DNA from 2 places in the Vibrio kyushuensis genome. Region 2 is predicted to be linked to the other one. Evidence: predicted binding sites of a transcription regulator. Region 2 holds the regulator's gene; the other holds the start of a gene.
The links. The regulator CRP, encoded in region 2, controls carbon source genes, mostly activating them, when cyclic AMP is high. The targets are predictions, from matches to a motif close to TGTGANNNNNNTCACA.

Region 1 (16,573 bases), on a different contig from region 2:
GAGCTTAAGGAGTGTTAAGTGTCATTAAGATTGGATCAAGTGAACAAATTGGTAGACGGGGAGGCGCACATTTCTGATGTCAGCCTCACCTTCGAGCCGGGCTCGTTCAACGTACTATTAGGGCGCACATTAGCAGGGAAGACCTCTTTAATGAGGCTCATCGCAGGATTGGATCGCCCAACTTCTGGAAGCATCTGGGTCAATGGAATTGATGTGACAGGGGTTTCTGTCCGTGAACGAAATATCTCTATGGTGTATCAGCAGTTTATCAATTACCCCAACCTGACGGTGTTTGAGAATGTCGCCTCACCGCTTCGTTTGGCCAAAATGGCGGAAGATGAAATCAAGCAGCGTGTTCATGAAACGGCCGCGATGCTTCAGATTACAGAGCATCTAAATAAACACCCTTTAGAACTATCAGGTGGTCAGCAACAGCGAACTGCGATGGCTCGAGCGCTAGTCAAAGACGCAGAAATTATCTTGTTTGATGAACCGTTAGTAAACCTTGACTACAAGTTAAGAGAAGAGCTTCGACAAGAGATGCGCGAGTTGTTTCAGGCGAGACATACCATTGCCATCTATGCGACGACTGAGCCGAATGAAGCATTAGCATTAGGTGGAACTACCACGATATTGCATGAAGGGCGAGTGATTCAGTCTGGAGTGACTCCATCGGTCTATCACAAGCCGGACAATGTAGACTCGGCAATTCTATTCAGTGAGCCGCCGATTAATTTAATCAATGGTGAGATCACTGACAATGAAGTGACCTTCGATAAAACCTCTCATTTTCCGCTCAACCAATCATTGAGCAAGCTGGATAAGGGCATGCACCTATTCGGTATTCGTCCTAGCCATTTAAGTCTGTTACCTAAAAATGATGATGATGTAGAGCTGACCGTTCAGGTGGAAGTGGCTGAGATCAGTGGCTCAGAAACCTTCTTACACGTAAGAAATACTCTGGTTGATTTAGTTCTTCATTTACCGGGCGTACATAGCTACGACGTGGATGAAACCATTAAAATTTATATTCCTATCCATAAGTTCTATGTGTTTGGGATGGATGAACAGCTAATTCATGCGCCAATCAACGACGTGAGAGGGTAATCGATATGGTCCAAATTACGCTAAATTCATTGGCTCATACCTATGATAAAAAACCAACCGATTCATCTATCTATGCGATCAAAGAGATGAACCATGTGTGGAAGCAAGGCGGCGCATACGCACTGCTTGGGCCTTCAGGGTGCGGAAAATCAACACTGCTCAACATAATCTCGGGGCTCATGAGCCCTTCTCAAGGCGAGGTGATGTTTGATGAGCTCAAAGTGAATGATTTGCGCCCGCAAGATCGTAATATCGCGCAGGTTTTTCAGTTCCCCGTGATCTACGACACCATGACGGTGTATGACAATCTCGCCTTTCCATTACGCAATATGAAGATTCATAAAACCAAGGTGCACTCTAAGGTCACTGAAATTGCGGAGATTTTGGAATTGACTGATGTGCTGTCTAAGAGAGCACAACACCTCACCGCCGATGAGAAACAGAAAGTCTCAATGGGGCGAGGATTGGTTCGAGATGATGTGTCTGCGATTTTGTTTGATGAGCCGTTAACCGTTATCGATCCACAACTGAAATGGAAGCTGCGTAGAAAGCTGAAGCAGATACATCAGCAGTTCAATATTACGATGATTTACGTCACCCATGATCAGCTAGAAGCCTCGACTTTTGCTGATGAAATAGCCGTGATGTACAACGGTCAGATTGTTCAATTTGGTACACCGAGAGAGCTCTTTGAAAGACCAAACCATACCTTTGTCGGCTACTTTATTGGCAGCCCAGGGATGAACTTAATAGAAGTCACTCCAACGGAAGTAGGTGTTAGCTTTGATGATGTTGAGATCCCACTGTCAGAGGCCTATCGACACGCGATAGCACAAACCAATAGTACCAATATCAAGATCGGGATCCGCCCCGAATTTGTTCACATATGGGAAAAAGCGAACGACTCAGCATTACGTTGTGAAGTGCTGTACGTTGAAGACCTAGGTACTTATAAGATCGTGACGTTGAAGCTCGGTCAGCAAGAAATTAAGGCGCGGCTTCAAGAAGATCAAATCGTCCCGAAAAACGAGGCATTTATTAGCATTCCAGAGCAATGGACCATGCTGTATGTCGATGAATTTCTTGTCAATGTGGGGGACATGTGATGAACAAAGTAACCAATAACAAAGCGTGGTTTTTAGTTTTACCTGTCTTCATTCTGGTGGCATTTAGCGCCATTGTTCCACTCATGACCGTAGTGAACTACTCCTTACAAGACATCTTCGATGCCAATTCTGCCTACTTTGTAGGGACGGAATGGTATCGAGATACGCTGAATGACGAACGATTGCATGGGGCATTACTGCGCCAATTTGGCTTCACCTTTACCATTTTAATGATAGAGGTTCCGCTGGGCATTATGGTCGCACTCACCATGCCCACCAAAGGCAAGTGGTCAGTGTTTTGTTTGATTGTTTTGGCCGTTCCGCTTCTGATCCCACTCAATGTAGTCGGTACGATCTGGCAAATCTTTGGACGTGCTGATATCGGGCTGTTTGGTTGGGCGCTCAATAGCTTAGGCATAGATTACAACTACGCTGGCGATCCGTTGGATGCGTGGTTAACCGTGATCCTTATGGATGTGTGGCACTGGACATCGCTTATCGCACTTCTGTCTTACTCGGGTCTTCGAGCTATCCCGGATGCTTATTACCAAGCGGCGAATATTGATCGCGCTTCTACATGGTCAATCATCCGTTATATCCAGTTACCAAAACTGAAAAGTGTCTTGCTCATTGGCGTGCTGATTCGCTTTATGGACAGCTTCATGATCTACACCGAACCGTTTGTATTAACGGGTGGCGGCCCTGGTAACTCAACCACATTCTTGAGCCAAACCCTAACCAAAATGGCAATCGGTCAGTTTGATATCGGGCCGGCAGCTGCCTTTTCTATCATCTATTTCCTCATCATTTTACTGGTGAGCTGGGTGTTCTATACCGCAATGACCCACGGCGAAAGTAAATAAGGATATACCTATGTCGATCAAAGGAGAGCACTATGTCGATGACCAAATCTAAGTACACGCGTTACACCCAGATAGTCGGTTTGGCGTTCTATATCATCTGTTTGATGTTGCCGATCTATTGGCTACTGAACATGTCATTCAAAGATAATCAGGAGATCCTTGGCGGGTTGAGCTTCTTCCCTGAAAACTGGACGTTTCAGAACTACACCACCATCTTCTCGGACTCAAGTTGGTACATGGGATACATCAACTCCATTACTTACGTAGTGATGAACATGGTGATTACGCTAACGGTATCATTACCTGCTGCGTATGCCTTCTCACGCTATAAGTTTGTGGGTGATAAGCATTTGTTCTTTTGGCTTCTGACCAATCGAATGGCACCACCGGCGGTTTTTCTACTGCCTTTCTTTCAGCTCTATTCTTCGGTGGGTCTATTTGATACTCACATCGCGGTGGCACTGGCGCACTGTCTCTTTAACGTGCCGTTAGCCGTTTGGATCTTAGAAGGTTTCATGTCTGGTGTACCACGAGAGATTGATGAAACGGCGTATATCGATGGCTATAGCTTCCCTAAATTTTTCTTGAAGATTTTCCTTCCAATGATCCGCTCAGGTATCGGCGTGTCGGCATTCTTTTGCTTCATGTTTAGTTGGGTCGAGCTGTTGCTTGCACGAACATTGACCTCGGTGGACGCAAAGCCTATTTCCGCCGTCATGACCCGAACCGTCAGCGCCTCAGGCATTGATTGGGGTGTACTAGCAGCTGCAGGCGTATTAACGATTCTACCGGGCATATTGGTTGTTTGGTTTGTTAGGAATCATGTCGCGAAAGGCTTCGCATTAGGTCGAGTATAAGGAGTAAACATAATGGCTTGGATGGCATGGACCACACCTTCAGCACTGTTCTTTATTGGTATTGCATTGATTTTATTAACCATGACTATTTTTGAAATCAAGAGACCGTGTATCGAACGCAAAGGATTTTTACCGATTACCACCACGCGCGGTGATCGATTGTTTATTGGGTTACTGAGCTCCGCTTTTGTCCACTTGGGCTTTGTCGGATTTTCAGAACTCTCTATCTGGGTGCCTTTTACCATTTGTGTAATTTGGCTGTGTACTGTTTTGAAATGGGGATAAAAGCAACGAACTGATGGTGTGTTTTTGGTGGTGCTTTTTGTAGTGATGCCTGCGATAGGAACATTTGAGCCTACAGGAGTGATAAAGCCTCGCTTGACGCAACGAATAACGTAGAAACACGATTACTCATAATTGGAGTTAAATAATAATGAAAATGGATATCAAAAAGTCTTACCTTTCTCGCTGCATGGCACTATCGATAGCCTTTGCTGCGCTTTCGCCAAATGCTTATGCAGATATGGCGGCGGCGAATAAGTGGTTGAGTGAAGAATTCACTCCTTCAACGATGACCACGAGCGAGCAAGAGAAAGAGATGCAGTGGTTTATTGATGCAGCGAAACCGTTTAAAGGTATGGAGATTAACGTTGCTTCTGAGACGATCACCACCCACGAGTATGAAGCGAAAGTACTGGCGAAAGCTTTCTATGAAATTACCGGGATCAAGGTCAACCATGACTTGATTCAAGAGGGTGATGTTGTAGAGAAGTTGCAAACGCAGATGCAGACTGGGCGTAATATCTATGATGGTTATATTAATGATTCTGATCTGATTGGTACACATGTACGTTACGGAAAAGTTGTGCCTATTTCAGACTTTATCGAAGGTGAAGGCAAAAGTGTTACTAACCCATACTTGGATTTACCAGACTTCATCGGTCTAGACTTTACAACAGGACCTGACGGTAAGATTTATCAGCTGCCAGACCAACAGTTTGCTAACTTGTATTGGTTCCGAGCTGACTGGTTTGAGCGCGATGATCTAAAAGCGAAATTCAAAGAAGTGTATGGCTATGAGCTAGGTGTGCCACTTAACTGGTCAGCTTATGAAGATATTGCCGAGTTCTTTACCGATAAAGTGAAGATGATTGATGGCGAGCGTGTTTACGGTCACATGGATTACGGTAAGAAAGACCCATCACTGGGGTGGCGTTTCACCGACTCTTGGTTCTCAATGGCAGGCGCGGGGGATAAAGGCATTCCGAACGGCCTTCCTGTTGATGAATGGGGAATCCGTATCGAGGGCTGTAGCCCTGTGGGGTCAGACGTTGCCCGTGGCGGCGCAACCAACGGACCGGCAGCTGTTTACGCGACAACTAAATACGTTGACTGGCTAAAACAATACGCGCCACCAGAAGCACAAGGCATGACGTTTGGTGAAGCTGGTCCTGTTCCTGCACAAGGTTCTATCGCTCAGCAAATCTTTTGGTACACCGCTTTTACTGCTGATATGACGAAACCTGGATTGCCGGTTGTGAATGAAGATGGCTCACCGAAGTGGCGTATGGCACCTTCTCCTCGTGGGCCTTACTGGGAAGATGGCATGAAACTCGGCTACCAAGATGCGGGTTCATGGACATTCTTGAACAGTACACCACTTGATCGACGCCAAGCGGCATGGTTATACGCTCAGTTTGTTGTATCAAAATCAGTGAGTTTGAAGAAAACATTGGTTGGTCTAACGCCAATTCGTGAGTCTGATATTAACTCACAAGCGATGACCGATGCTGCGCCTCAACTGGGTGGTTTGGTTGAGTTTTACCGTAGTGATGCGCGCAAACAGTGGACACCGACGGGCACGAACGTACCTGACTATCCGAAGCTTGCTCAGCTTTGGTGGCAATATGTATCTGAAGCAGCAAGTGGTGAGAAAACACCGCAAGAAGCTCTGGATGGCCTAGCTCAAGCGCAAGATAAAGTGATGCAACGTCTTGAGCGTAGTGGTGTTCAAGGTGAATGTGGACCTAAGCTGAATCCGAAGAAAGATCCTCAATATTGGTTGTCTCAACCAGGATCGCCGAAGATGAAGTTGGAAAATGAGAAGCCGCAGGGCAAAACGATCGCTTACAAAGATCTGATTGCTAAAAGCTAATACGGTCAAGAAAGAGCTTGGAGGTTTAAGTAGGGTTAGGTGACTGGGATGGGTCTTGTAGGGAGCTCAATCTGAGTTGCTAACTCTAAAGAGCCTTCAATAGAGCTTTTAACAAAGTGCTCAAAATAAGAGTGATGCCCACTTTACTGTTCTATTCAGTAGGGTGGGTATTTTTTCAGTTCTGTACGTTTTTCAATCCTCTTTGAATGGTTTGATTATCTCGCCATGTTAATTCTATGACTATGTTTATTCTCTTACGATATTAATAACAATCATGTGCTTATATCGCTCTCGAAATAGAGATGCCTATGCTAATCTCATTATATCTGCGGCAAGAATAGTATGAGCGTATTTTGTTTACCGTCTATCACTCCAATCAAATCGATATTCTCAAGTCTCTTTTAGTTGAGCTTGTACGTCAAAACCCATTAGAAAACCCGTTTGAAAAAGAACAAATTCTGGTTCAAAGCCCGGGCATGTCTCAGTGGTTGAAGATGGAACTCGCCAACGAATTTGGTATTGCCGCTAACCTTGAATTTCCGCTGCCCGCGACTTTTATTTGGGATATGTTTACCCAGATTTTGCCCGATGTTCCCAAGCGCAGTGCTTTTAACAAAGAAGCGATGACGTGGAAGTTGATGCACCTGCTGCCTTCTATGCTGGGCCAAGACGAATTTCAGCCACTTGCTCGTTATCTCGACGATGATGATGACCACTCTAAACGCTATCAATTGGTAGAGAAGATTGCTGATATTTTTGATGGCTATTTGGTGTATCGACCGGAGTGGATAGCCCGTTGGGAAGCGGGGCAGAGCGTTGCTGAGCTTGAAGACCTGCATCCTTGGCAGCCGATATTATGGCAAGCCTTGTATGACTATACGCTTGAACTTGAGCAATCCCCTTTTCATAGGGCAAACCTTTATGAAGAGTTCATTGATACGCTTGCTCACTACCAAGGTTCGTTTGAAAACTTACCAAAGCGACTTTTTGTGTTTGGTATTTCATCGCTTCCTCCTCGTTATATGGATGCCTTAAAAGCGATCGGTGAGCATATTGATGTCCACTTAATGTTTACCAACCCATGTCGTTATTACTGGGGCGATGTGCGAGACCAAAAATATTTATCGAAATTGGCTGCCAAGGGCCGACAACACGTAGAGTGGCAGAGCGATCACTCTGAAGTTGGCGGTCTAACAGAGCAATTAAAAGGCAGTGTGGAAGATAATGTTATCGATGAGCTGCATACAGATGTGGTCGGCAATAACTTACTTGCTTCATTAGGTAAGCTCGGCCGCGATAATATGTTTCTACTTTCTCAATTGGAGTCACACGAGATTGAGGCATTTGTCGATATACCAAGGGACTCACTGCTGCATAACTTGCAAGCGGATATCCTAAACCTTGAAGAGCATCAAGACGACGAACAGCTTGATTCGAGTCAACACAAGCAAACCATTATTGGTGCTGATCACTCTTTAACGCTGCACGCGTGTCATAGTGCGATGCGTGAAGTTGAAGTATTGTACGATCAATTACTTGGTATGTTTGACGCGAATGAGGGTCTAAAGCCTCGCGATATTATCGTTATGGTCCCTGACATCAACGCTTATAGCCCTGCGATTCAAGCCGTCTTTGGTAATGCACCGGGTGATCGATACATCCCATTCTCTATATCCGACAGAACCGCCACTCAAGAGAGCCCAATTCTAGCAGCGTTTATGCAGTTGGTGGATTTACCCAACACGCGTTGTTTAGCGTCAGAGTTACTTGAGTTGTTAGAAACACCGGCAATGATGGCCAAATTTGGACTCAATGATGATGATTTTTCTCAAGCAAAACGTTGGATAGAAGAGTCGGGCATTCGTTGGGGTCTTGATGGCTTAACCGCCAAAGAGTTTGAACTGCCAGAGACATCGCAAAACACATGGCAATTTGGCATTCAAAGAATGCTACTGGGTTACGCCATGCCCGAACAAGCAGGGCTGTTTGATATGGGCGTTGACTCATCAGAACAGAAGCAAGCTCTTGCTCCTTACAACGAAGTCCAAGGTATGCAAGCTGAGCTAGCAGGAAAACTCGCTCACTTTATCGACCTTATAAGCGATTACCGAAACAGACTTGCTCAGACTCAGTCAATTGAAGCTTGGCGTGAAATACTTAATCGATTGTTGGATGATTTCTTTTCGGTGGAGCTTGAAGGTGAAGTGGCGCTGAAATCGATACGTGACACGTTAGCCTCATTGAAAGATCAGCTTGCTGAAGCGGCTTACTCTGAAGATATTGCACCCAATGTGGTGAGTTTATACCTCAATAATAAGCTATCAGGTACGCGGGTTAGTCAGCGCTTCTTAGCCGGGCAGGTAAACTTCTGTACTCTGATGCCAATGCGTTCAATCCCATTCAATGTTGTCTGTTTACTCGGGATGAATGATGGTGTTTATCCGCCCAATGACATCACCGAAGGCTTTGACTACTTACAAAATAGTTTTAGACCGGGTGACCGCTCAAGGCGTGAAGATAGCCGCTACATGTTTTTAGAGGCAATACTTTCGGCCAATCAACGACTATACGTCAGTTATATTGGGCGTTCTATTCAGGACAATACCGAGCAAGTTCCTTCCGTATTAGTCACGGAACTCATGGAGTACTGCCAGCAAAATTATTGTCTACTGGGCGATGAAACTTTGCCGAGTGATGAATCGGGAGACAAGCTGGTTTCATCTCTTATTTCTCAACATGCTATGGTGCCATTTAGCCCATCAGAGTTTTCAAGTGAATATGGCAGCTATGCCAAAGAGTGGATGCCAGCCGTTAATAGGCTTGGCCAGCAAAGTGGTGAGTTTGAACGTCAGCTCAGTGACTACTTATTAGGTGCTACTTTTCCGATATCACTCGATGTTGTTGAACTACAACGTTTTTGGCGCTTGCCTGTTCAGTACTTTTTCAACCGTCGTTTAAAGGTCGTATTTGAACCCCCTTTGCCCGTCATGGCCGATGATGAACCGTTTGTCCTTAATGGTTTAGAAAGCTATCAGATACGAGACCAACTGCTTGAACGCATCCTTTCTGCGCGCCTATCTGGTGAACCGAACTCATCAGGAAAGCAGGGCAGCCAGAAAATCATTGATGATTTTGTCGCGCAGCAGAGGGCGCAAGGAAAGCTACCTGTTGGTGCATTTGGTGATATTGAATTTGAAACCAACAGAGCTCAAGCTGAAGAGTTGGTTGAGACTTTGGCATTTATCTGCAGTAGCCCACTTGATGACATCGACATAAACCTTACTTTCGATGTGCTTGGTGAAGGTAAAGATATTCAGCTAACAGGCTGGCTGACTCAGCACTATCAATCCGGTCTTGTTCGCTATCGCAGTGGTAAAATTCGCGCTCAAGATTACCTCTCTGCCTGGATCGACCATTTACTGTTAACGATCTCTGGCACATCTAAGCCTACTCATATTGTTGGCTACGACCGTAAAGAAGGGGTTGTTCACGAAATCTATCCAGCGATAGACGATATTGGATATGCGCAAGACCTGCTTAATGAGCTTGTCCGTCTATATTATCAAGGCATGACAACGCCATTGTGCTACTTCCCGAAAACAGCGTTAGCCAATGTCGATGCAGGATTTAGTCGCGGTAAATGGGTCGATGACGAAGAGAAATCGAATAAGAAAATGTCTGCGACGTTTAATGACAGTTATATGGCAACGGGTGAAGGGGCCAATGTTTATATTTCTCGTATTTGGCCGCAATGGAATGATGAATTAGCAGCGCAGGTAAGAATGCTTTCTGCCTTAGTTATTCAGGCGCCGCGTTTGGCGGTTATAAATGCAGAGGATGCCAAAGTCTGAAGATACAAAAGTCTGAAGGCTTTGACGGATGAATTACTAAGATTGGTCGATGCTGAGAGATGTAGAGTGTTCGGGAAAAATACGGAATAGAGAAGAAGTAAAATGGCCGCCAGTCAATCATTATAGTGTAGGGCGTTTTCTGTACGGCCATAGGTCAGAGGGACCATTATTCTGTTGGTTGTAAGTATTCGCATTGGATACTCGCTTAACCTGTGAGCGCATACTATAGGCTCACCAGATCCTCTACCGTGAGTGAGATCGCACTAGCTTAGTATGGTTAGTAACTAAGTATTAGTTTGTCAGATTTTTCATAGCTAGATCACGTTATACAGCCAATTTATTGGGTAAAAAATTTAAGTTCGAGAGTGTGATAGTGGTAATTTACTCAGTAGCAATGAAAGTAATGTGCATTCAATTGGATAGCTTTATGCAGTTAGCAAGTAAAAGGGTTTGGATATAATGACAACGGCACTAGATACCATGACGTTTCCGCTGCATGGAGCAAGGCTTATTGAGGCATCAGCCGGCACGGGTAAAACATTTACCATTGCTGGTTTATATCTTCGCTTATTGCTTGGGCATGGCGATGACAATACCCGTCATCAACAGCCGCTAACCGTTGATCAAATATTGGTCGTGACCTTTACTGAGGCAGCAACGGCTGAATTGAGAGATCGTATTCGAGCTAGAATCCATGATGCACGAATCGCTTTTGCTCGCAGTAAGAGCAACGATCCCGTTATTGCTCCGTTACTTGAAGTAATCAGCAACCATAAAGAAGCCGCTAAAATACTATTACAAGCAGAGCGCCAAATGGACGAAGCGGCGGTCTATACGATTCACGGATTTTGTCAGCGCATGCTTACGCAAAATGCTTTTGAGTCCGGTAGCCGATTTAACAATGAATTCGTCACCGATGAAAGTCATTTAAAAGCTCAGGTCATTGCTGATTATTGGCGTCGTAATTTTTATCCGTTAGCGATTAATCTTGCCGGGGAAGTGAGGCGCATCTGGGGCTCACCGGCTGAATTGCTTTCTGACATTGGTGGTTACTTAACAGGTGCACCATTAACCTTGTCAGTGGAAGCCATGAGTGGCGATTTACAATCTCTACATCAAGAAAACCTTTCCAAAGTTGATGCACTAAAGCAGCTGTGGCTTGAGCATCACGATGATTTCCATGACTTAATCGCAAACTCTGATATTAACAAACGTAGCTACACCAAAAAATCGTTACCTACATGGCTTGAGGCGATATCTGAATGGGCCAAGCACCCATCAACAAGCTACGATTATCCCGACAAATTAGAACGCTTTGCACAAAATGTTCTATTAGAAAAAACACCCAAAGGCAGCGCGCCACAACATGACGTTTTTGATGCGGTTGAAGCGTTTTTAGCCACGCCCGTAAACTTAAAAGCACCATTAATGGCTCATGCTATTGAGCAGTGTCGTGAAAAGTTAGCCAGTGCGAAAAAGCAGAAACAGTGGCTATCATTTGATGATCTTCTTACTCAACTCTCTGCTGCGATAGATGTCGATGACGAAGCTCTTCTCACTGAGCGCATTCGTAGTTTATACCCTGTGGCAATGATCGATGAGTTCCAAGATACCGATCCCCTTCAGTACAATATTTTTAGCCGTATCTACTTAAATAACCCTGAGTGTGGGTTCTTTATGATTGGCGATCCCAAGCAAGCGATCTATGGATTTCGTGGTGCGGATATTTTTACTTATATCAAAGCGCGGAATCAGGTAAGTGCTCACTATACGCTTGGGACTAACTGGCGTTCGAGTGCCAATATGGTGCTTGCGGTAAATCAGTTATTTGAATCATCAACAAGCCCATTTATTTATGATGATGATATTCCATTCCTGCCAGTGAACTACAGCCCTGTTGCAGACAAAAAGCAGTGGGTTCTCAATGACCAGATTCAACCCGCGATGACTTACTGGTTACAAGAGGCGGAAGACAAACCGCGCACTAAAGGTGAGTATCTTGATGAGATGACGCTGGCAACAGCAAGCCAGATCCAAACCATATTAACCGCTGCGCAAAATGATAAGGCCCACTTTGAAAGTGGCGAGAAACAACAAACGGTTCAAGCGGGCGATATCGCGGTTTTGGTTAGAACCGGGAATGAAGGACGAATGATTAAGCAGGCTCTTGCGGATAAAGGCATTGCCAGTGTGTACCTTTCTAATCGTGATAGCGTGTTTACCAGTGGTATTGCTCAAGATATTCAACGCCTACTTCAAGCGACGCTGACTCCGGAAAACGATCGAGCTCTGAGAGCGTGCTTAGCCTCTGAGTTGTTTGCATTAAATGCGAGTCAGTTAGATGCATTAAATAACGATGAGATAATTTGGGATAACGCGGTTAACGAGTTTAAAGAGTATCGTAAATTGTGGCTTTTACGGGGTGTGCTACCCATGCTTCGCTCGGTGATGAGTAAGCGTCATATCGCGGAAAGGTTACTTGAAGAAGAGAACGGTGAACGAACGCTTACTGACTTAATGCACATTGGTGAGCTACTACAACAAGCAAGGCAAGATCTGGATAGTGACCATGGTCTACTGCGCTGGCTAGCCGAAACGATTAGCCAAGCTGAGCAAGGCTTAGGTGGCAGTGATGATCAGATACAACGCCTTGAATCAGAAAGAAATCTCGTTCAAATCGTCACTATTCATAAATCAAAAGGCCTCGAATACGACTTAGTCTTTTTGCCTTTCGTCATTAGCTATCGTGAGGCAAGCGAGGGTAAGTATTACGATGAAGAAAACGATCAAACCATTCTCGATATCACTAATAGCGGCGCAGCGCTCAAGCAAGCAGACAAAGAACGTTTAGCTGAAGATCTGCGTCTTATTTACGTAGCGTTAACTAGAGCCGTTTATGGCTGCTTTGTTGGGACATCGCCAATACGAAATGGCCGCTCCACCAAAGAACCGACAGGCGTAGACAAAAGCGCTTTGGGATACCTTTTACAAAATGGACAGCAAGGCACGATTTCTGATTTGACCAATGCGATTAGCGCTCAAACAAAAGCTTTGCCCGCTATCGCATTAACTGACTCACCCGCTGAGCAAGAGTCTGTTTATATCGCCACAGAAGAAGAACTGGTTGAGTTTGATGCAAACGAATTAACAAGGTCGATTGATAGATCATGGCGAGTAACCAGTTACTCAGGTTTAGTTAAGCAGGGTAATAGCCACTCTCAGTATGATGCGACTGTCGAAATTCAAGGCTTTGATATTGACTCAGTCGAAGAGCATGACGAGTCTGAAATTGTTGAACCGGAACGATCCATCTTTACATTTCCACGAGGCGCAAGGCCCGGCACTTTTCTACATACGCTGTTTGAAGAAGTTGAGTTTACACTACCAGCCAATGATGAAAATAACCAAGCGGTCATTGTTGATCTTATGGAAAAGGATCAGCTAGAACCGCATTGGCTTCCTGTTCTACAACAATTAGTGGATACCGTTTTAAGTACGCCTTTAGATGGAGAGAAGTTGCTTTTGAATCAAACTCAACCGTCACAGAGACTCGTTGAGATGGAGTTTTTGTTACCCATCGAAGTTTTGACTGCCAATGGGCTAAATCAAACGATCAGTAAACATGATGAGCTGTCTGCTAAAGCAGGAGTATTAGGCTTTCAAACGGTCAAAGGGATGCTTAAAGGCTTTATCGATTTAGTGTTTGAGTACCAAGGGAAGTATTACGTATTGGATTGGAAATCTAACCACCTTGGTGATGATGTCGCTTGCTACCATGGAGAGGCACTTCGAGGCGCGATGTCGGGGCATCGATACGATTTACAGTATCAAATCTATGCCTTAGCATTACATCGTTTTTTACGTAGTCGAATGGCGAATTATGATTACGATGATCACTTTGGTGGTGTCTATTACCTCTTTCTTCGTGGGATGGACGGGCAATCAGACCATGGCATTTTTTCTGCAAAACCAAGCTTAGAATTGTTAAACGATATGGATAAACTCATTGATGGTGAAGCATCAAGCGCAGGTATTAGCACCGATCAAATGGAGCTGGATTTTTAATGACAATTTCTCTTCTTGATACTTTAAAGGCGTTGGCTTCAAAGGGCGCTATTCGTCAACTTGATTATCAGTTCGCTCGATTTGTCGCCTCGCAAGAAAAGTCCTCTCCACAGGAGATTGGTTTTTTAGCGGGTTTAGTGAGTTATGAACTGAGTAAAGGCAATATCTGTGTGGTTGTGTCTCACTCTTTAATGAGTTCGTCATCGTCTTCAAAAGGTGCAGTCGATGCTATAGCTACACACCAATGGGCACTAAATCTTGGTTTGTACGGGGAGGCGGCAATAGCGTTAACTCAGCAACTTGAACGTATTGATTGGCCTGCATTAATAGGACAGTCGAACGTCATTGGTACTCAGGGTGAGGCCATACCTATGATGTTTGATGGCACCCGTTTATATCTTCATCGCTACTGGCAATATGAGATGGGCCTTTCACAAAGGTTAGCAAGCTTTGGGTCACCTATGATCCTAAAGCCTACAGAGATCCAAAACCTATCCGAACTCCTCGATCGATTATTCCAACGCAGCTATCACTATCTGTTTAATGCACTTAAAGGTGAGACTTATACGAATTTTAATCAGGTACAACGCCAACAGCTAGTGTGTGATCACCTTGATGTTGTGGATAGCAGTGCATTGGATTGGAATGCCATTGATGAACAAATTTTAGCGGCTAGGAAGAGTGAAGACTTATCCGTATTGGATGCATTGATTCCATTAGCTGTATGTGTGAATTGGCAAAAAGTGGCGGCGGCGGTTGCCCTAACTCGTCGGTTTGCGGTTATTTCTGGTGGGCCAGGTACAGGGAAAACAACCACGGTTACTAAGTTACTTGCGGCGTTGATTACTCAAGCTGAACAAGCTGGGAGGGTACCGACAATTTGCTTGGTTGCTCCGACAGGAAAGGCCGCAGCGAGATTAACAGAATCTATTGGGCAGGCCATTTCAGAGCTTGCGGTCTCCCCTGATCTAAAAGCTCAAATACCGACACAAGCCAGCACCATTCACCGTTTATTGGGCGCTCTGCCAAATAGTGCTGAGTTTCGTCATAATAAATTAAACCCATTACACCTAGATATACTGGTTATCGATGAAGCTTCAATGGTCGATCTTCCTATGATGTATAAGGTGGTTGACGCGTTACCAGATCATGCACGTTTGATATTGTTGGGTGATAAAGATCAACTTGCGTCCGTAGAGGCGGGTTCGGTATTAGGTGATATTTGCTCATTTCAGAAAATTGGATATAGCAAAGCTCAAACCAAGCTGCTTCAAGATTTAACTCAGTATCAGAATTTATCTGATGGTGGAACAGAGGTCGTTGAAGAGAAAGGCGTCAGTAATGAGAGCAATGCGAATAGTCATGCCATTGGTGATAGCTTGTGTATGTTACAAAAAAGCTTTCGTTTTGATGCGCGATCGGGCATCGGACAATTATCCAAGGCCATTAACTCAGGGCAATCAAAACGTGTTGATGTAGTTTTATCGCAAGGGTTTAGTGATATTCAAGTACAGTCACTAAGCAGTGATAGTTATAACCAAATGCTAAAAACGTTGGTTGATGAGTACGGACTGTATTTAAAGCAGATACACGCGTCGAGAACAGACGTTATAGCTTCACTAGAAGAGCAACTGAAACGTGCTCAATTGGCGCTAAAACAGTTTTCTCAATGCCGACTTTTGTGCGCGATACGTGAAGGTGATTTTGGTGTTTCGGGTCTGAACCAGCGAATAGAGAGAGCGCTAACAACGCAACGATTGATACGGCCACAAGATGAACTTTGGTATCACGGTCGACCTGTTATGGTGACGCAAAACGATCATGGGCTCGGTTTATACAACGGTGATATTGGTATTTGTATGTATGACTATTCAGATGAAGAACGGCGTCTAAAGGTCTTTTTTGAACTGCCCGATGGAAGCGTTAAGTCGGTACTGCCAAGCCGAGTACCAAGCCATGATACAGCTTATGCGATGACCATACATAAATCTCAGGGAAGTGAGTTTGCGTTAACGTTGATGGTTTTACCTCCTGACTTTACACCTCTATTAACCAGAGAGCTTATTTATACTGGGATTACTCGTGCTAAAAAACGCTTGGAGCTATATGCCAATATGACGGTACTTAAGCGTGGTATAAGAGTGAAAACTGAACGCGCGAGTGGCTTGGTTGAGAGGTTGAAATAGGCAAGAAGTAAAAAGCTAGAAAGAAGTAATAGATTGACGCTGATAATGAGCATGGGGTGGAATTATAAGTAACCATCCCTGGCTACTCGGTGTTGCATTGTTATTGAGGCGCTAACCTGAACGAGTTTGCTAGCAAACTGCGCTTGTAAAAGAAATACTGTTGATCTTATAGCGTTCCTGATAATTCAAAATAAAGGCTTTTAGACCTTCATTGACAGGAAAAACGCAATGTACATCTAAGCCTTCTAAAAAGTGGTTATCAGCCATATCCCAAAAACTTTGGATAGAGTTACATATGACGGTCTTCATCGACAATTTGCTCTTAGTTACTTGTTTTAGTATTTAAGGCATTCCATGCGGGCCCAACTGAGTTAGGCAAAGAG
Region 2 (16,573 bases):
TGAAGAGTACTTTGTTGAAGGTGTTGTAACAGCAGTCACAACAGGGCTAACCAAAGGCTTTTATCTTCAAGCATTAGAGGGCGACTACAATTCAAATACCTCTGATGGTCTGTTCGTTCACACCAACCTTGCTCAGTCAGACCTAGTACCGGGTGACGTCGTCTGTGTGAAGGGGAAGGTTCAAGAATATTACAGCTTAACTCAGCTTAAAGCCGAGAATAACAACTGGGTGAAGACGAGCGAACAAGCAGTGCCAGAAGCTGTCGATATTGAAATACTCGATAGCGATGAAAACTTCGAGCAGACGCTGGAGCGTTACGAAGGCATGCTGGTAAGAACAACTGAAGAGCTTGATATGCGTGTCACGCGCACCTTTGGTTATGATTACTCAGGGCGTCGCAACAATATGGTACTGGCGCAGGGCGAAATAAACATGCAGCCTAACCAACTGTTTGTTGCAGGATCAGAAGAAGCAAAAGAGCAGACAGAGAAAAACAAACTAGCACGCCTATTTGTCGAAACGGATCAAAAAGCACCGAATGGAGAAGTGCCTTATTACCCTGATTTTGGTCGTACTGACATCGATCAAAACGGTTCAACAGAAGATTACATCCGTGTTGACGATACTATTGTCGGATTAGAGGGCGCATTGAGCTACAGCTACAACGAGTATCGCTTAATCGCGACGAATCAGCTGACTAACAAGAACTTTGTTCGCAACTCACCACGTACAGATCGTCCAGAGATGAATCGTGGTGATCTGCGTATCGCTACATTCAATGTTCTTAACTATTTCAACTCGCCATTCGGTGGTGATTCCAACTTGCATGGCGGTAATCGTGGTGCTGACTCGTATGAAGAGTTTGAAATCCAGCAAGAGAAAATCGTTAATGCAATCTTGCTTCTTGATGCTGACATCGTTGGCTTAATGGAGATAGAGAATAACGGTTTTGGTGACAGTGGTGCGATTACTCAGCTTGTTGATCAAATAAATCTACGTATTCCTAAGAAGAAAGATCAGTACTCTTTCGTTGCGGTAGATTCAAATCAAGATGGCGAAACCAATCACTTAGACTCGATTGGCACCGATGTGATCACGACAGGTGTTATTTACCGAGCGAAGGTTGTGAAGTTAAAGACTAGCCGTGTTATCGCGATGCCAAGCCAGCTAGCGCCTGAAGTTATCGATGATGACGGCAAGGTGATTGAAAGTGGTAAAAACTACCAACGTGACTCTTTAGCGCCAACGTTTAAAGTGAAAGGCACTAAAGAGAAAATTACGGTGGCGGTAAACCACTTTAAATCGAAAGGTTCAAAATGTTGGGAAGATGCAGCGCCAGTTGAGCAAGGTGGTCAGGGTGGTGTTGATGCGGATAAACAGGGTTCATGTGAAAACTTTCGTGTTGCTGCAGCCGTTGCACTTGGCGATGCACTGAATGAGATCAAAGGCCATAAGGTAATCCTTGGTGATATGAACTCTTACGGTATGGAAGATCCGATGCTGGTTCTGACGGATTACAGCGCTGAGAAATATGGTAAAGAGATCAAAGCGGCGCGTAATACCTTTATTGCAGGTGAGCCTCAGTTTGGCGATGATGGCGCGGTTATTACTGATAACTATGGGTACATTAATGCTGTTGCAATGATGCACCCTAAAAGCTGGAGCTACTCGTACAATGATGAAGTGGGCGCGTTAGACCACCTACTGATCAGTGAGAGCTTAGAAGATAAAGTGGTTGATGCAACAGATTGGCACATCAATGGCGGTGAGTCGACTCTGTTTGATTACAACGAAGAGTATAAAGGCGACCTGCCGAAGTACCAAGATCACTACCGCTCTTCAGATCATGATCCAGCAGTACTTGAGCTGCAAATGGGTGGTTCGTTTGGTTTAGGGGCACTTATGTCGATGTTTGGGCTTATGATGTGGCGTCGACGTCAATAAGACGAGTAAAGCTAATAACGTCAGTGTAAAAGTAAAATAATAACAACTCGTGTAAACCAATAAGACCAGCAACAGCTGGTCTTATTTTTGTCTTTTTCAGAGTTAATACTTGCCTTTCACTCTTGGTATTGCACAATACCGCCCTCTGAGTGTTTCAATGTTTTGAGCTGTATTGTTGCCATGCTATTGATTATCGATAATTACGATTCATTTACCTATAACCTATACCAGTACTTTTGCGAACTGGGTGTAGAGGTTAAGGTTGTGCGTAACGATGCCATTGATATTGCAGGAATTGAAGCGCTTGATCCAACCCATCTTGTTATCTCCCCTGGACCTTGTACACCCAATGAAGCGGGTATCTCTTTAGCCGCCATCAAACACTTTGCAGGTCAGCTTCCTATTATGGGCGTCTGTCTTGGTCATCAAGCCATTGCACAAGCCTTTGGTGCAAACGTGGTGAAAGCTAGGAAAGTGATGCATGGGAAAACCTCGCCAATTGTTCATACCAATCACAGTGTATTTCAAGGTTTAAATAATCCATTAACAGTGACCCGTTATCACTCCTTAGTCGTGCAAAATGGAACCCTTCCAGATTGTTTTGAACTGACCGCTTGGACTACTCTTGCTGATGGTTCAATGGATGAAATAATGGGCTATCAACATAAGACCTTACCAATCGATGCGGTGCAGTTTCACCCTGAATCGATCAAAACAGAACAAGGGCATCAACTATTGGCTAATTTCTTAGCTCGTAGAGCCAATTAGACAACCTGACCGCGATCACCTTTCTTAACATTTCTTTCATATATTAAGTGCCGTTCAGCGAATGAAAAATTATTCGCAACAGATACTCTGTTAAACCGCATCGCCTTGATACCGCTGAGTTCCCACTACTTCTTTCTCTTCGCATAAAAAAAAAGCTTCATAAAAGCCTCGACTTGATGCATAAATAGTCATGTGAAGTGATTATTGGTGGATGCTTCCGTGCTTGAAAAGAATAAATCACTATTGAAATGGTTAATTAAATGTAAATACAATGCTGCAGCAGTCAAAATGCGAAATAATATATGCCTTCATTATTAGGGGGCTAATACGCTGAACTGCTTGTTGGTCGTGTTAAGAAGGAATGTGCAATGACAATGGAAAACGTTGAAAAAGTAGAACGCAGTTTATTCAATGAGGTGATGGTACCTTGTTATAACCCAATGGAAATGATTCCTGTAAAAGGAGAAGGCGCACGCGTTTGGGATCAAGATGGTCGAGAGTACATTGACTTTGCTGGTGGTATCGCGGTGAGTTGTTTAGGTCATTGCCACCCGGCGATGGTGAATGCACTTACTGAGCAAGGCAATAAGATCTGGCATTTAAGTAATGTGATGACCAATGAGCCAGCACTGCGTCTTGCAAAAAAACTGACGGAAGTGAGCTTTGCTGAAAAAGTCTTCTTTGCTAACTCTGGCGCTGAAGCAAATGAAGCAGCATTAAAGCTCGCTCGTCGCTGGGCTGCCGATGTTCACGGCGAAGAAAAATCTGAAATCATTGCTTTCCAACAAGGTTTCCATGGTCGTACGTTCTTTACTGTAACCGTGGGTGGTCAAGCTGCTTATTCTGATGGCTTTGGTCCTAAACCTGGCGATGTTACTCATCTTCCATACAATGATATTGAAGCTCTAGAAGCGCATATGTCAGAGCGTACCTGCGCCATTATGATGGAGCCACTTCAAGGCGAAGGCGGAATCGTTTCTCCTACCGATGAGTTTGCCAAAAAAGTTCGCGAGCTATGTGATAAACACAATGCACTGCTGATTTTTGATGAAGTACAGACCGGCAATGGCCGTACTGGCGAAATTTATGCGTATCAAGGTCTAGGTGTTACACCTGATATTTTAAGTACTGCAAAATCTTTAGGTGGCGGCTTCCCTGTTGGTGCAATGCTTACCACATCTAAACTTGCCGAGCATTTGAAAGTGGGTACGCACGGTTCGACTTACGGTGGTAACCCATTGGCGTGTGCTGTTGCCGAAGCAGTTGTTGATATTGTTAGTCAGCCTGAAACTCTAGCGGGTGTAAAAGAGCGTGAAGCTATTTTCCGCGAAGGACTGGCTAAGATTAATGATAAGTACCAAATCTTCTCAGAAGTGCGTGGTAAGGGTTTATTGTTGGGCGCAGTACTGAACGATCAGTGGCAAGGTAGAGCACGTGATGTTTTGGTTGCAGCTGGTCAGCAAGGGCTAATGGTCTTGGTGGCAGGCGTGAATATCGTGCGCTTTACACCCTCTTTAGTGATTACCACACAAGAGATTGAGCAGGGCCTTGCTAAGCTTGATGCCGCGATTGCATCACTTACAGCCTAGTCACTCACTTAAAAAACAGTTAGTTGTTCACTTAAAAAATAAAGTTAAGCACTTCTATAATTAATGAGTATTCGAATGAATACCACTCGGGGCTAAGTTTCTATTTAGCCCCACAGCTTTTTAGCTTCACTCGCATCCGGAGGGAATTTCGATGCTGGTAATTCGTCCAATTACAATGTCTGACTACGATGCTTTGCATACTTGCGCTGTTGAGTCTGGTCATGGTTTTACATCTCTTCCTGTTAATGAAGAACTCCTTACTAATCGTATACAACACTCTGAATATAGCTTTACTAAAGATGGCGTTACCGAGCCGGGTGATGAAGGCTACCTGATGGTCGGCTTTGATAGTGAAACCGAAGAGGTAGCCGGGTGTACCGGAGTTGAGGCATCAATTGGCTGGGATGTTCCATTTTATTCTTACCACATCAGCACCGTTGTACACGCCTCACCAAAACTGGGTGTGAACAATGTGGTTAAATTGCTGACGTTTGGTAATAACTACACGGGTTGCAGCGAAATATGTACTCTGTTTTTACGCCCAAGCTTTCGTGGCGGTCTTAATGGTCGCTTGATGTCTAAGTGCCGATTCTTAATGTTGGCTGAGCATCCACATCGTTTCTCTAAAACTATCTTTGCCGAGATGCGTGGTGTTTCAGATGAAGAAGGTAATTCTCCTTTTTGGCAGTGGCTACAAGAGCACTTTTTCTCCATTGATTTCACCATGGCAGATTACTTAACCGGTATCGGTAAGAAAGGTTTTATTGCTGACCTCATGCCTAAGCTTCCAATCTACGTAAACTTGTTGAGCAAAGAGGCTCAGGCCGTCATTGGACAAGTGCACGAGAACACTCTACCTGCGCTTAAATTGCTAGAGCGAGAAGGTTTCACTTGTCGAAACTATGTCGATATTTTTGATGCAGGCCCGACGGTTGAATGTGATGCGCGAAATATTGATTCAATCAGAAATTCTTTTAGATCAAAAGTCGTTATTGCTGAGCACACTAGTGCAGATCACTACCTAATTTCAAATACGTCATTTGAGAACTTTAGAGCGACTGCGGCAAAGGCTGCGTATGACCAAGCCAGCGACAGCGTTATTTTAGCGCCAGATGTAGCAAAGGCATTGCAAGTTGCTCAGGGCGACTATGTACGGATGCTTGCTCAGTAATAGGCTGCTTAAAGGTGGTCAGTTCAGAAGTAGAAAACTCTATAAACAATTTTCCACGTGGAAAGTTTTGCAGTAACAAGAAAAGGATTTATTTATGACTCATTGGATTGGTGGAGAATGGATTGCAGGACAAGGCGATGCGATGATTTCAACGAGCCCGTACAACAATCAGCAGATTTGGCAAGGCGATAGTGCTACGCCAGCTCAAGTCGAATCGGCCGTTAGTGCTGCTCGAAAGGCGCTTGTTGAGTGGAAGAAAACAAGTTTCGCAGAGAGAGAACAGGTCGTTCTAAGGTTTGCTGAAAAAGTAAAAGAGAACAGCGAAGAAATCGCTGAAATCATTGCTAAAGAAACGGGCAAGCCAATCTGGGAAACTCGTACGGAAGCGGGTGCAATGGCCGGTAAAATAGCCATCTCTATTCGTGCTTATCATGAGCGAACAGGTGACGCGAGACGCGAAGCCGCAGGTAACCAAATTGTTCTTCGTCATAAGCCGCTCGGTGTTATGGCGGTCTTTGGCCCGTACAACTTTCCTGCCCATCTACCCAATGGTCATATTGTTCCAGCATTACTAGCTGGAAATACTGTGGTATTTAAACCTTCAGAGCAGACGCCGTGGATAGGTGAATTTGCTATGAAGTTGTGGCAACAAGCCGGTTTACCTGCAGGCGTGCTTAACCTTGTTCAAGGCGCTAAAGAGACAGGTATTGCGTTAGCCGATGCGAAAGGCATTGATGGCGTATTGTTTACTGGCAGCGCGAATACAGGACATGTGTTGCATCGTCAGTTTGCTGGGCAGCCGGGTAAAATGCTTGCGCTTGAGATGGGTGGCAATAATCCGATGGTTATCTCAAACGATTATGGTGACTTAGACGCTACAGTGTATACGATTATACAGTCTGCCTTTATCAGTGCAGGTCAACGCTGTACGTGTGCTCGTCGCCTTTATGTACCTCAAGGTGAAAAGGGTGACGCACTGTTGGTTGCACTAGTTAAAGCAACTCAGAAAATCAATGTTGACCAGCCGTTTGCAGAGCCTGCTCCATTCATGGGCCCGCAGATCTCGATGGCGGCAGCAAAAGTGATACTTAATGCTCAAAGCGAATTGCAATCGCTTGGCGGTGAGAGCCTTGTTGAAGCAAGAGCCGGAGAAGCGGCTTTTGTCACTCCGGGTATTATCGATGTGACAGCGATTGATGAACTGCCAGATGAAGAGTATTTCGGCCCACTGCTACAAGTCGTTCGCTATCAAGGTATCGAAAGCGCTGTAGAAATGGCAAATGATACGCGATTTGGTTTATCGGCTGGCTTAGTCTCTACCGATGATAGTGAGTGGAATTACTTTGTTGACCATATTCGTGCGGGTATCGTTAATCGAAATCGCCAGTTAACAGGAGCAAGCGGGGATGCACCATTTGGTGGTCCGGGTGCTTCCGGTAACTTAAGACCAAGCGCTTACTACGCCGCAGATTACTGTGCGTACCCAATGGCTTCAATGGAAGGCGATGAAACGCTTCTTCCTGCGACCTTCAGCCCTGGCATTGAATTGTAACTCGAACTCTAAACAAGGACACGTTATGACACCGGATACTCTATTTGGCGCTTTATGGAATGATTATATTGAGCGTTTGTGCCCATCGGCAGAAAAAGTTCATCAATTACTGCGTGAGAACGACGAATTAATTAATGACCATATTGCGTTGAGAACATTCAATTTAGCGCCTCTTGGTATTGAGACGTTGGCTAAGCCGTTTTTGGATGTGGGATATGTTGCTTGTGGTGATTATGAGTTTGAGAGCAAAAAACTTGTGGCAAAACACTATGAGCATCAAGACCCTAATCAGCCGAAAGTGTTCATCAGCGAACTCAAGGTTGATGAGTGTTCTGTTGAACTGCAGCAGATCGTCGCCAAGCTTGTAGAGCAATTGGATCATAGTAACCTAAAAGGTCATGAGTTCTTATCCGGTGGCCGACTTTGGGACTTGAGTTATGCTGATTTCCAAGTGTTAGCAAAAGAAAGTGAGTATGCGGCTTGGTTAGCCGCTCATGGCTATGGTGCGAATCACTTTACCGTGAGTGTGAATCAGCTTAATGAATTCGATGAAGTGAAGCAGGTCAATGACCATTTACGTACTTCTGGTTTTGTCATTAATGAAGCGGGTGGTGAAGTGAAAGGCTCGGCTGATGTACTGCTTGAGCAGTCGTCGACCATGGCCGATAAAGTAGCGGTTAGCTTTACTGAAGGGATAGAAATTATTCCGGGCGGATTTTATGAATTTGCTAAGCGATATCCGATGGCAAATGGTTCGCTATATACCGGTTTTGTTGCGGCTTCAGCGGATAAAATCTTTGAAAGTACGGATAGCTAACGTTAGTTAAAACTTTTCATTAGCTCTACGGCTAAGAAACGAAAAAGCCACCAACTTTCGCAGCTGGTGGCTTTAATATTTTTCTTAATCTCTAATTAGTTAGAAATTAACGAGTACCGTAAACAACGATAGTCTTACCGTGGGCAGAAATCAGATTCTGCTCTTCTAGCATCTTCAAGATACGACCAACGGTTTCACGAGAACAGCCAACGATTTGACCAATCTCTTGACGAGTGATCTTAATCTGCATGCCATCTGGGTGAGTCATTGCATCAGGTTGTTTCGCTAGGTTAAGTAGCGTTTGTGCAATACGGCCTGTAACGTCAAGGAACGCTAGATCACCTACTTTTTGGCTTGTCACTTGTAGGCGGTTAGCCATCTGTGACGAAAGACGCATTAGGATATCTGGGTTAACTTGGATAAGTTGGCGGAATTTCTTGAAAGAGATTTCAGCTACTTCACAAGGAGACTTAGCACGAACCCATGCGGTACGTTCTTGGTCTTCTTCGAATAAGCCTAGTTCACCAATAAAGTCACCTTGGTTTAGGTAAGAAAGAATCATCTCCTTACCTTCTTCATCCTTGATTAGTACCGCTACAGAGCCTTTAACGATGTAGTACAACGTCTCAGCTTTTTCACCCGCGTGAATTAGCGTGCTTTTTGAAGGGTACTTATGAATATGACAGTGTGAAAGAAACCACTCTAGTGTTGGATCTGTTTGAGGTTTGCCTAAAACCATAATATCTCACTTCCTCTGAAGGTGTACTGGTAGCTTTCCATTTATGCAGCTAAGCATAATAAGCCTGCTTTGGATATGCGCACGTTACTTGTGCTGCAAGCTATCTTGTATTTCGGTTAAGAATAGTATCCTTTTTTGCACAGGATTTCTTGATTTTAATCGGGTCTAAACGAGGATATTTTACGCAAAAACGTGCACATGATCACGGTATGAAAAGTAATCGGTCGCTCCGGTGAGAGTTTATCCGATTTTCCCGGTCTCAATTAGCTGCTGCAAGATTGGTCTTGCAATGAGTTCCATAGCGAAGCTCATCTTCCCCCCCGGTACAACCAGAGTATTGTGTCGCGACATAAATGAACCATCAATCATTGCCAGAAGATATGGGAAGTCGACATTCTTAATACCACGCAATCGTATCACTACGAAGCTTTCGTCAAGACTAGGGATACCTTTTGCGTTTAACGGGTTCGAAGTATCAACAGTTGGGACTCGTTGGAAGTTGATATGAGTACGAGAAAATTGCGGCGTAATGTAATTTAGGTAGTCATCCATTGAACGAACAATCGAGTCCATAACCGCTTCGCGTGAGTGACCACGATCTCGGGTATCTCGAACGAATTTTTGAATCCACTCAAGGTTTACAATCGGTACCATGCCAATCAATAGGTCAACATGCTGGGCGACATTGACATCCCCATCAACCACACCACCATGTAAGCCTTCGTAGAACAGCACATCGGAGTCTTCGGGTAGATCTTGCCAAGGAGTAAATGTGCCGGGCATTTGGTTGTAAGGGACCGCTTCATCAAAGGTATGCAGGTAGCGACGAACTTGCCCTGAGCCTTCATTACCATAAGTACGGAAAAACTCTTCAAGAGTCGGGAAGTCATTGGCTTGTGGACCAAAGTAGCTGATGTGCTTTCCTTGCTCTCTAGATTTACGGATTTCAACATCCATTTCTGGTCTGGTAAAGCGGTGGAAACTATCGCCCTCAACCCATGCAGGTTTCACGCTCATCATATTGAACATTTTGCGAAACGCTTCTGATGTGGTGGTCGTTCCTGCTCCTGAAGAGCCGGTTACCGCGATAATTGGATGTTTTGCTGACATGACAAACCTTGTCGTAGATGTAACGTACTTGTTTAGAGCTTGAAGCTTCATATTGATTGAAGCCCCTAAGCCAGTTTTTCACTATAGCATGCAAAATAGAAAGGTCTACGTTGAGCAAAGGAGTGAAGTGAAAAGCGAGAAGGCTATAGCGAATTGCGTAATTTTATGTCCACTGTTTCATGTAACTCTGAGAACACAACCGTCGCTTCGCCGCTTTTTAACAGATTTTTCACCTGCTCGATTTTATCTTGTAATGAACATTCATGTTCACCGTAATCGGTCCCTTCACGAAGGACAAATTCTTTGATGAGGTTTTCTAGTGTCTCGTTTTCTATCTGTTGCCAAGGAATAATCATAGTGCTCTTTCTAGTCGCTCAATTTTGTTTTTAGTGTGTCTTTTTGTTTTAGGGATTCATAGTAAGCCGGTAGCATTTGCTCTAGCCAGAAACTAGGGTTGGTTAAGCTGCCGGATATAAAACCAACATGGCCACCATGATCGAGGAGTCGATAGTCGATGTTATCGGGAAGAATAAAACTAGGGATGACATCGTGAGTCATGAACGGGTCGTCTTTGGCATGAATAATCTGCAATGGAAGCTTAATTTCTTGCAGTCGATGTATACCAGAACAGCGTTGGTAATAGTTCTGTGCACTCTCGAATCCATGCAGAGGTGCGGTGATGAGCTCGTCAAATTCATACAGCTTTGAGATACGCTTGATACGCTTATAAGAAAGCCCTAGTTCTCCTTTTAGCAAACGGTGTTTATGCAATGCGCTCTTTTTCAACGATGAGACTAAGTAACGGCGATAAATCTTGGAAAACCCCTGTTCAATACGTTTAGAGCAGGATGATAGATCCAGCGGTGCAGAGACAATCGTTGCGGCGTCTAACATAGGCTGCTCTTTATAGTGAGCAAGATAGTTTGCTAGCATGTTGCCACCAAGAGAAATACCAACAGCAACCTTAGTATTATTTGGAAAGCGCATATTGAGGTAGTTTAAGAAGTAGCGAGCATCTTCAATTTCACCTGAGTGGTAAGCTCTTGCTAGATTATTCGGTTTACCGCTGCAGCCACGAAAGTGCATCATGACGGATAACCAACCTTGTTTGGCGAATGCTTGCATTAAACCGTTGGCATAAGGGCTATAAAAACTGCCTTCTAAACCATGGAATAGGACAAAAATAGGTTTATTAGCAGCTTGCTCAGATATTGGGTCTTCACTCCACGCTAGATCGACAAAATCGCCATCAGCTGTATCGAGCGTTTGCCAAACGGGTTCGAAAAGCGCTTTTTTACGCATAAAACGCGGCGCAAGTGTTTGTAAGTGCGGGTTTTTAATTCCCGTCGCTGCAATAAATTGAGTCATGATAAACCGTTAATGTTTGTGGCTGTTATTGTTTTCTATCGTCATTTTTGTAAGGTGCTGGCGCTGAAAAAGCTTGATAAAGGTGTTCGCCGCCAAGTTGACGGCAGTAACGCTGCGTTAGTGAAAGGTGAGCGTTATTGTTTGATGACAGCTGACTGGTTAAAGGAAGCCCATTGATGCATTCGACAAGATCGGATTGTTGTTGCCTCTCAAGCTGAAGTTCGAATTGCAGTGATTCGCGGTAAAGCGTATCTGGAAGGTGCAATTTGAGTTTACGTCTTAGTTCTCGGTAGCTATGGAGCAGTGCTTCGGAGCGGCCAAGGCACTCTTCGACTTTGTGCCAATCTTCATCAAGAAAACAGACTTGCTGCTCATCAAGCCATTTTAGCAGTAGCAGCAAGTTTACGTTTCCATGATATTGATTCTGCAACTCTAAACACGCCTGTTTCACTTCCCGCACACCGTAATATTGAAGACTAAATTGCCATAGCCTTTCAAGTGTTAGAGAGAGTTCAGCGTGCATTTGAGTCATTATCGATTAAATTCCTCTTCCATCTGCTCCAGAGCTTCTTGCTCTGCCATCCATTCCATTTCGACCTCTTCAAGTTTTGACTTACTGGTCGCTTGAAGCGCTAATACTTCAGTAAGCTTAGCTTTATTTTCAGCTTCATACAGTGAAGTATCTGATAATTGCTCTTCAGCTTGAGAGATCGCTTCACTAAACTTATCCATCTGTTTCTCTAATTTGGTTAAGTTTTTACGTAGTGGGGCGGTGAGCTTTCTGAATTCGGCTTCTTTGCGCTTCTGCTCTTTTTTCGCCATTGCGCTGTTGCTGCCATCTTTTGATGGTTGTTGAGATTGCGCCTCTTTACGTTCAATTTTTTGTTGTTCGGTTAGCCACTTATAGTAATCGTTCAAATCACCATCAAATGGAGCAACTTGGCGGTCATGAACCAAATAGAGGTCATCCGTTGTTGCGCGTAATAGGTAGCGATCGTGACTGACAATAACCATTGCGCCTTCGAAGGTTTGTAGGGCAAAGGTGAGCGCTTGACGCATATCGAGATCAAGGTGGTTAGTTGGTTCATCAAGTAGCAATAGGTTTGGCTTTTGCCATACTACGAGAGCTAAAACTAATCGTGCTTTCTCTCCACCAGAAAACGGCGCCACTTTATCGAGAGCTTTTTCTCCTTGGAAACCAAAGCTACCCAAATAATCTCTTAGTTGTTGTTCGGTTTTGCCCGGAGCAATCTGCATCATGTGTTGCAGAGGCGTTTCGTCAGGGTGTAGCGTTTCGAGCTGATGCTGAGCAAAGTAGCCAATTTTAACGCCTTGCGAAAAGCCTAAATCGCCCGACTGAGGCTTAAGTTCACCAGAAAGTAGTTTAATTAATGTCGATTTACCTGCGCCGTTACGACCAAGCAAACCAATACGACTTCCCGGAACAAGATTAAGGCGAATTTTTTCTAAGATGAGTGTGTCATCGTAGCCTGCACTAACGTCATCCATCATCAAAATTGGATTCGGCAACGCAGCGGGTTCTTTGAACTCAAAGCTGAATGGGTTATCAAACTGAGCTGGAAGCACTTTTTCCATTTTTTCCAAGGCTTTGATTCGGCTTTGAGCCTGCTTTGCTTTGGATGCTTTATAGCGGAAGCGATCAATATAGCTCTGCATGTGGTTCACTTGCTTCTGCTGTTTGTGATACATCGCTTGTTGCAGTACGAGCTTCTGTGCACGCTGCGTTTCAAAAGAGGAGTAGTTACCGGTGTACTCGTTGAGCTGCTGATTTTCTACATGAATAATTCGACCCACAATAGGGTCAAGAAAATCTCGGTCATGGGAAATCAGGATCAGTGTGCCAGGATAGTTTTGTAGCCAACGCTCTAACCACATAACGGCATCTAAATCTAAGTGGTTGGTCGGTTCATCAAGAAGTAACAGATCTGAACGACAAAGTAGCGCTTGGGCTAAGTTGAGTCTCATTCTCCAACCACCAGAGAACTGGGTCAGGTTCCAGCTCATCTGCTCTTGGGTAAATCCTAAGCCATCTAATAACTCTGCGGCACGAGATTTAATTGTATAACCACCAATGGTTTCTATCTTTCCATGCAGCTCAGCCACCAAAGTGCCGTTATCAGCTTCTTCTGCCTTAATTAAGTCATTTTCTAGTGAACGGTATTCGCGATCGCCGTCGATAACATATTCTAGTGCGCCACGCTCAAGTGCTGGCGTCTCCTGAGCAACCCAAGCGAGCTCCCAATGCGAAGGTTGGCTAAATGAACCTGCATCAATAGACAGCTCATCTTTGAGTAGAGCAAACAAGGTTGACTTACCGCAGCCATTTTTTCCCACAAGGCCGACTTTGTCGCCAGGGTGGATGGTTGCGGATGCTTGATCTAAAAGAGGCTTACCACCTCTGAGTAACTGGATGTCAGAAAAGATAATCATAGAATGTTAACTAGCACGTGGTGGCATTTATGGCGACAAATAGTAGGGGGAATAAGGATAAATGTCGATCATTATACAAATTGCGTTATGATGCTAAAAAAGAATAACAACTTTATAACACGTTAGGATGCTTGCTCTCGAAATGACGGAACTTAATAAGCAGAACCAACAATCCCCAAAAGTATTAGTGATTTATGCTCACCCAGAGCCTGACAACTCAATCGCTAACCAAGTGATGATTAAAAAAATTGAGTCACTTAATCATGTGACGATCCACGACTTATACGCCCACTATCCTGATTTCTTCATTGATGTCGCTGCAGAGCATCAGCGCCTTCTTGACCATGATGTGATTGTTTTTCAGCACCCTCTTTATATGTACTCATGCCCATCTCTGCTTAAAGAGTGGTTTGATCGCGTGTTAAGTAAGGGGTTTGCCTTTGGTAGTGCAAGCGAACTAAAGGACAAGGTTTGGCGTAATGTGATCACCACGGGCGGTAAAGAAGTCGCTTTTGGAGATAAAGGTTATAACAAGTATCCGTTAGAACAAATTCTCCAACCCTTTGAGTTGATGGCGGCGCTTTGTCAGATGCAATGGGTTGAACCTTTAGTGTTGTATTGGTCTCGCAATGCTACGGATATGGATCGCTATCAACATGCTGAATGTTATCGTCAGTGGCTGCTATCACCGATGAAGGAGCTTTCTTCTACTAACGAACACGCTTCTATTACAGAACAATCTCCGTTAGAAAATGAATCTTCAACGACCCAGAAAGGGGAAAGCAATGGCGCTTGAATATGACTTTCTACAAAGCAGCGTCATCTTTCTAACTGCCGCTGTAGTTGCTGTCCCGTTAGCTCAAAGAATCGGGTTAGGGTCAGTGTTAGGTTACTTGTTAGCAGGCGTGGCGATTGGTCCCTGGGGACTTGGATTGATCAGTGATGTTGAGGATATTCTACATTTTGCCGAGTTTGGTGTGGTCCTACTGCTGTTTTTAATTGGCCTAGAGCTTAATCCTAAAAAACTGTGGCAAATGAGAGGCCCCATCTTAGGTTTAGGTGGTGCTCAGGTTTTGATTACTACCGTTATCATTTCTCTCATTGTCAGCGCTTTTGATTTAAGTTGGCAGACTAGTCTTGTTATCGGTATGGGATTAGCACTCTCTTCCACGGCGATAGCGTTACGAGTCATTGAGGAGCGAGGGCTTGCTGGCGGGGAAACAGGACAATCTGGTTTTGCCGTTTTGCTCTTTCAAGATGTAGCAGTTATCCCAATGTTAGCTATTCTACCGATACTCGCGGGAAACACCGCCGGGGATTGGCTTGATGCAATATGGATGCTAGGCGGGGTGACGGCACTGCTTGTCATTGGCCACTTCTTACTTCGGCCTCTATTTCGGTATGTTGTACTCAGCGGAGTAAGAGAGCTATTTACCATTGCGGCGCTGTTACTAGTCATTGGTATTGCGTTAGTCATGAAGCAGCTTGGTTTATCAATGGCGTTGGGAACCTTCCTCGCAGGCGTTCTCTTAGCGGAAAGCGAATACCGTCATGAATTAGAGATTGCGATAGAACCATTTAAGGGATTATTACTTGGATTGTTCTTTATATCTGTTGGTATGGCAGCGAACTTAGGTTTACTAGCTTTAGAGCCGATGAAGGTACTGTTGGCAGTCGCAGCATTGGTTTTTGTCAAAGGGTGGGTGCTCTATTTATTGGCGCGCTCTTTTGGTATTCGTGCAAAGGCACGTAGTAAAATGTCAGCTATTTTGAGCCAAGGTGGTGAGTTTGCCTTCGTTATTTTTACCGCGGCTACCGCTGAAGGTTTGTTATCGCCAGAACAGCTCTCTTTTCTATTGGTCGTAGTGAGCTTATCAATGGTCACTACGCCAATTCTACTGATGCTACAAGCTAAGTGGTTTGCCAAATATCTGAATCAACAAGAGTCGAGTACGTTATCGTCAGACATTATTAATAAAGAGCCTCGAGTGATTATTGCAGGCTTTGGTCGTTTCGGTCAGGTTATCGGTCGATTAATGTATGCGAATAAAATCAAAATCACGGTATTGGAAAGTGATGCCAGCCAAATAAAGCTGTTAAGAAAGTTTGGTTATAAAGTGTTTTATGGCGATGCTACTCAGCTTGATTTATTGCGTGCAGCGGGCGCAGATAAGGCCGAGGCGATTATCATTTGCACCGATACACCTGATGAAATAATCAAAATCGTCGATCTATGCAAACAGCACTTTCCTAAACTTAAGGTGTTGGCGCGTGCTCGTAGCCGTGTGGAAGCGTATCAATTACTCAGTCATGGCGTTGATAATTACTCACGTGAAACCTTTCTAGGGGCGTTAGATTTAGGGAGACAAGCGTTGACGGAGTTAGGCATGCACCCGTATCAAGCAAAACGTGCCGAAGCCCACTTTAGAAAATTGGATAACGCGATGCTAAAAGAACTATTGCCGCAGCATAGTGAAGATAAGCAACTCGCATTAAGAGCTAAAGAGGCTCGTAAAGAGTTAGAAGAGATCTTTGGGCGAGAAATGGATAACGATCGTCAATCTCATAATTATTGGGAAAAGTAAGACTGGTGGATTTAGTTAACCAGTGACCAAAGGAGTTTTTTATGAGTAATCGGGAACATAGAGTGAAAAAACGATTTATTGCAGGGGCAAGCTGCCCTAAGTGTCAGGCACAAGATGCGTTACGTTGGTGGATTGAAAACAATATTGAAATGGTTGAATGTGTTGAATGTCAACACGTTGACCAGCGTAAACCTAAGTCTGTAGACACCAGTGAACATGCTTCACAAGAAATGATTGGAATTTTTAAGCCGGAATAATTGAGTTTCATTATTTGATCCCCATAATATATCCAACTGACTTGGGGTAAGACTCAAGAGAATAATTTTTGCTTGAGGATAGTCTCAAGCCCAAACTGCCTCGGAGCAAATATGAAAATTGAAAAGAACGTTGTCGTTAGCTTGGCATATGAAGTAAAAGTTGAAGGTGCTGTTGTAGACCAATCTACTGTTGATGCACCACTTGATTACCTTCACGGTCA

Region 1: the regulator CRP is predicted to act here: its motif matches at 10,187-10,202, upstream of recB (exodeoxyribonuclease V subunit beta).

What each region holds. Positions count from the first base shown of each region.
Region 1 is NZ_JAKJSV010000003.1:225,073-241,645, reverse strand. Features, by position in the region: gene L4D20_RS07605 (ABC transporter ATP-binding protein) at 19-1,107, shown strand; gene L4D20_RS07600 (ABC transporter ATP-binding protein) at 1,113-2,213, shown strand; gene L4D20_RS07595 (carbohydrate ABC transporter permease) at 2,213-3,076, shown strand; gene L4D20_RS07590 (carbohydrate ABC transporter permease) at 3,115-3,933, shown strand; gene L4D20_RS07585 (DUF2160 domain-containing protein) at 3,946-4,218, shown strand; gene L4D20_RS07580 (ABC transporter substrate-binding protein) at 4,367-6,088, shown strand; gene recC (exodeoxyribonuclease V subunit gamma) at 6,442-9,939, shown strand; gene recB (exodeoxyribonuclease V subunit beta) at 10,399-14,004, shown strand; gene recD (exodeoxyribonuclease V subunit alpha) at 14,004-16,190, shown strand; gene L4D20_RS07560 (hypothetical protein) at 16,320-16,499, opposite strand.
Region 2 is NZ_JAKJSV010000007.1:138,174-154,746, reverse strand. Features, by position in the region: gene L4D20_RS16485 (ExeM/NucH family extracellular endonuclease) at 1-1,945, shown strand, start outside; gene L4D20_RS16480 (aminodeoxychorismate/anthranilate synthase component II) at 2,126-2,713, shown strand; gene L4D20_RS16475 (aspartate aminotransferase family protein) at 3,082-4,302, shown strand; gene astA (arginine N-succinyltransferase) at 4,454-5,473, shown strand; gene astD (succinylglutamate-semialdehyde dehydrogenase) at 5,568-7,025, shown strand; gene L4D20_RS16460 (DUF1338 domain-containing protein) at 7,051-7,842, shown strand; gene crp (cAMP-activated global transcriptional regulator CRP) at 7,949-8,581, opposite strand; gene L4D20_RS16450 (phosphoribulokinase) at 8,822-9,691, opposite strand; gene L4D20_RS16445 (YheU family protein) at 9,835-10,047, opposite strand; gene L4D20_RS16440 (hydrolase) at 10,058-11,059, opposite strand; gene L4D20_RS16435 (TIGR02444 family protein) at 11,085-11,591, opposite strand; gene L4D20_RS16430 (ABC transporter ATP-binding protein) at 11,591-13,510, opposite strand; gene kefG (glutathione-regulated potassium-efflux system ancillary protein KefG) at 13,653-14,306, shown strand; gene kefB (glutathione-regulated potassium-efflux system protein KefB) at 14,296-16,095, shown strand; gene L4D20_RS16415 (YheV family putative zinc ribbon protein) at 16,137-16,352, shown strand; gene slyD (peptidylprolyl isomerase) at 16,464-16,573, shown strand, end outside.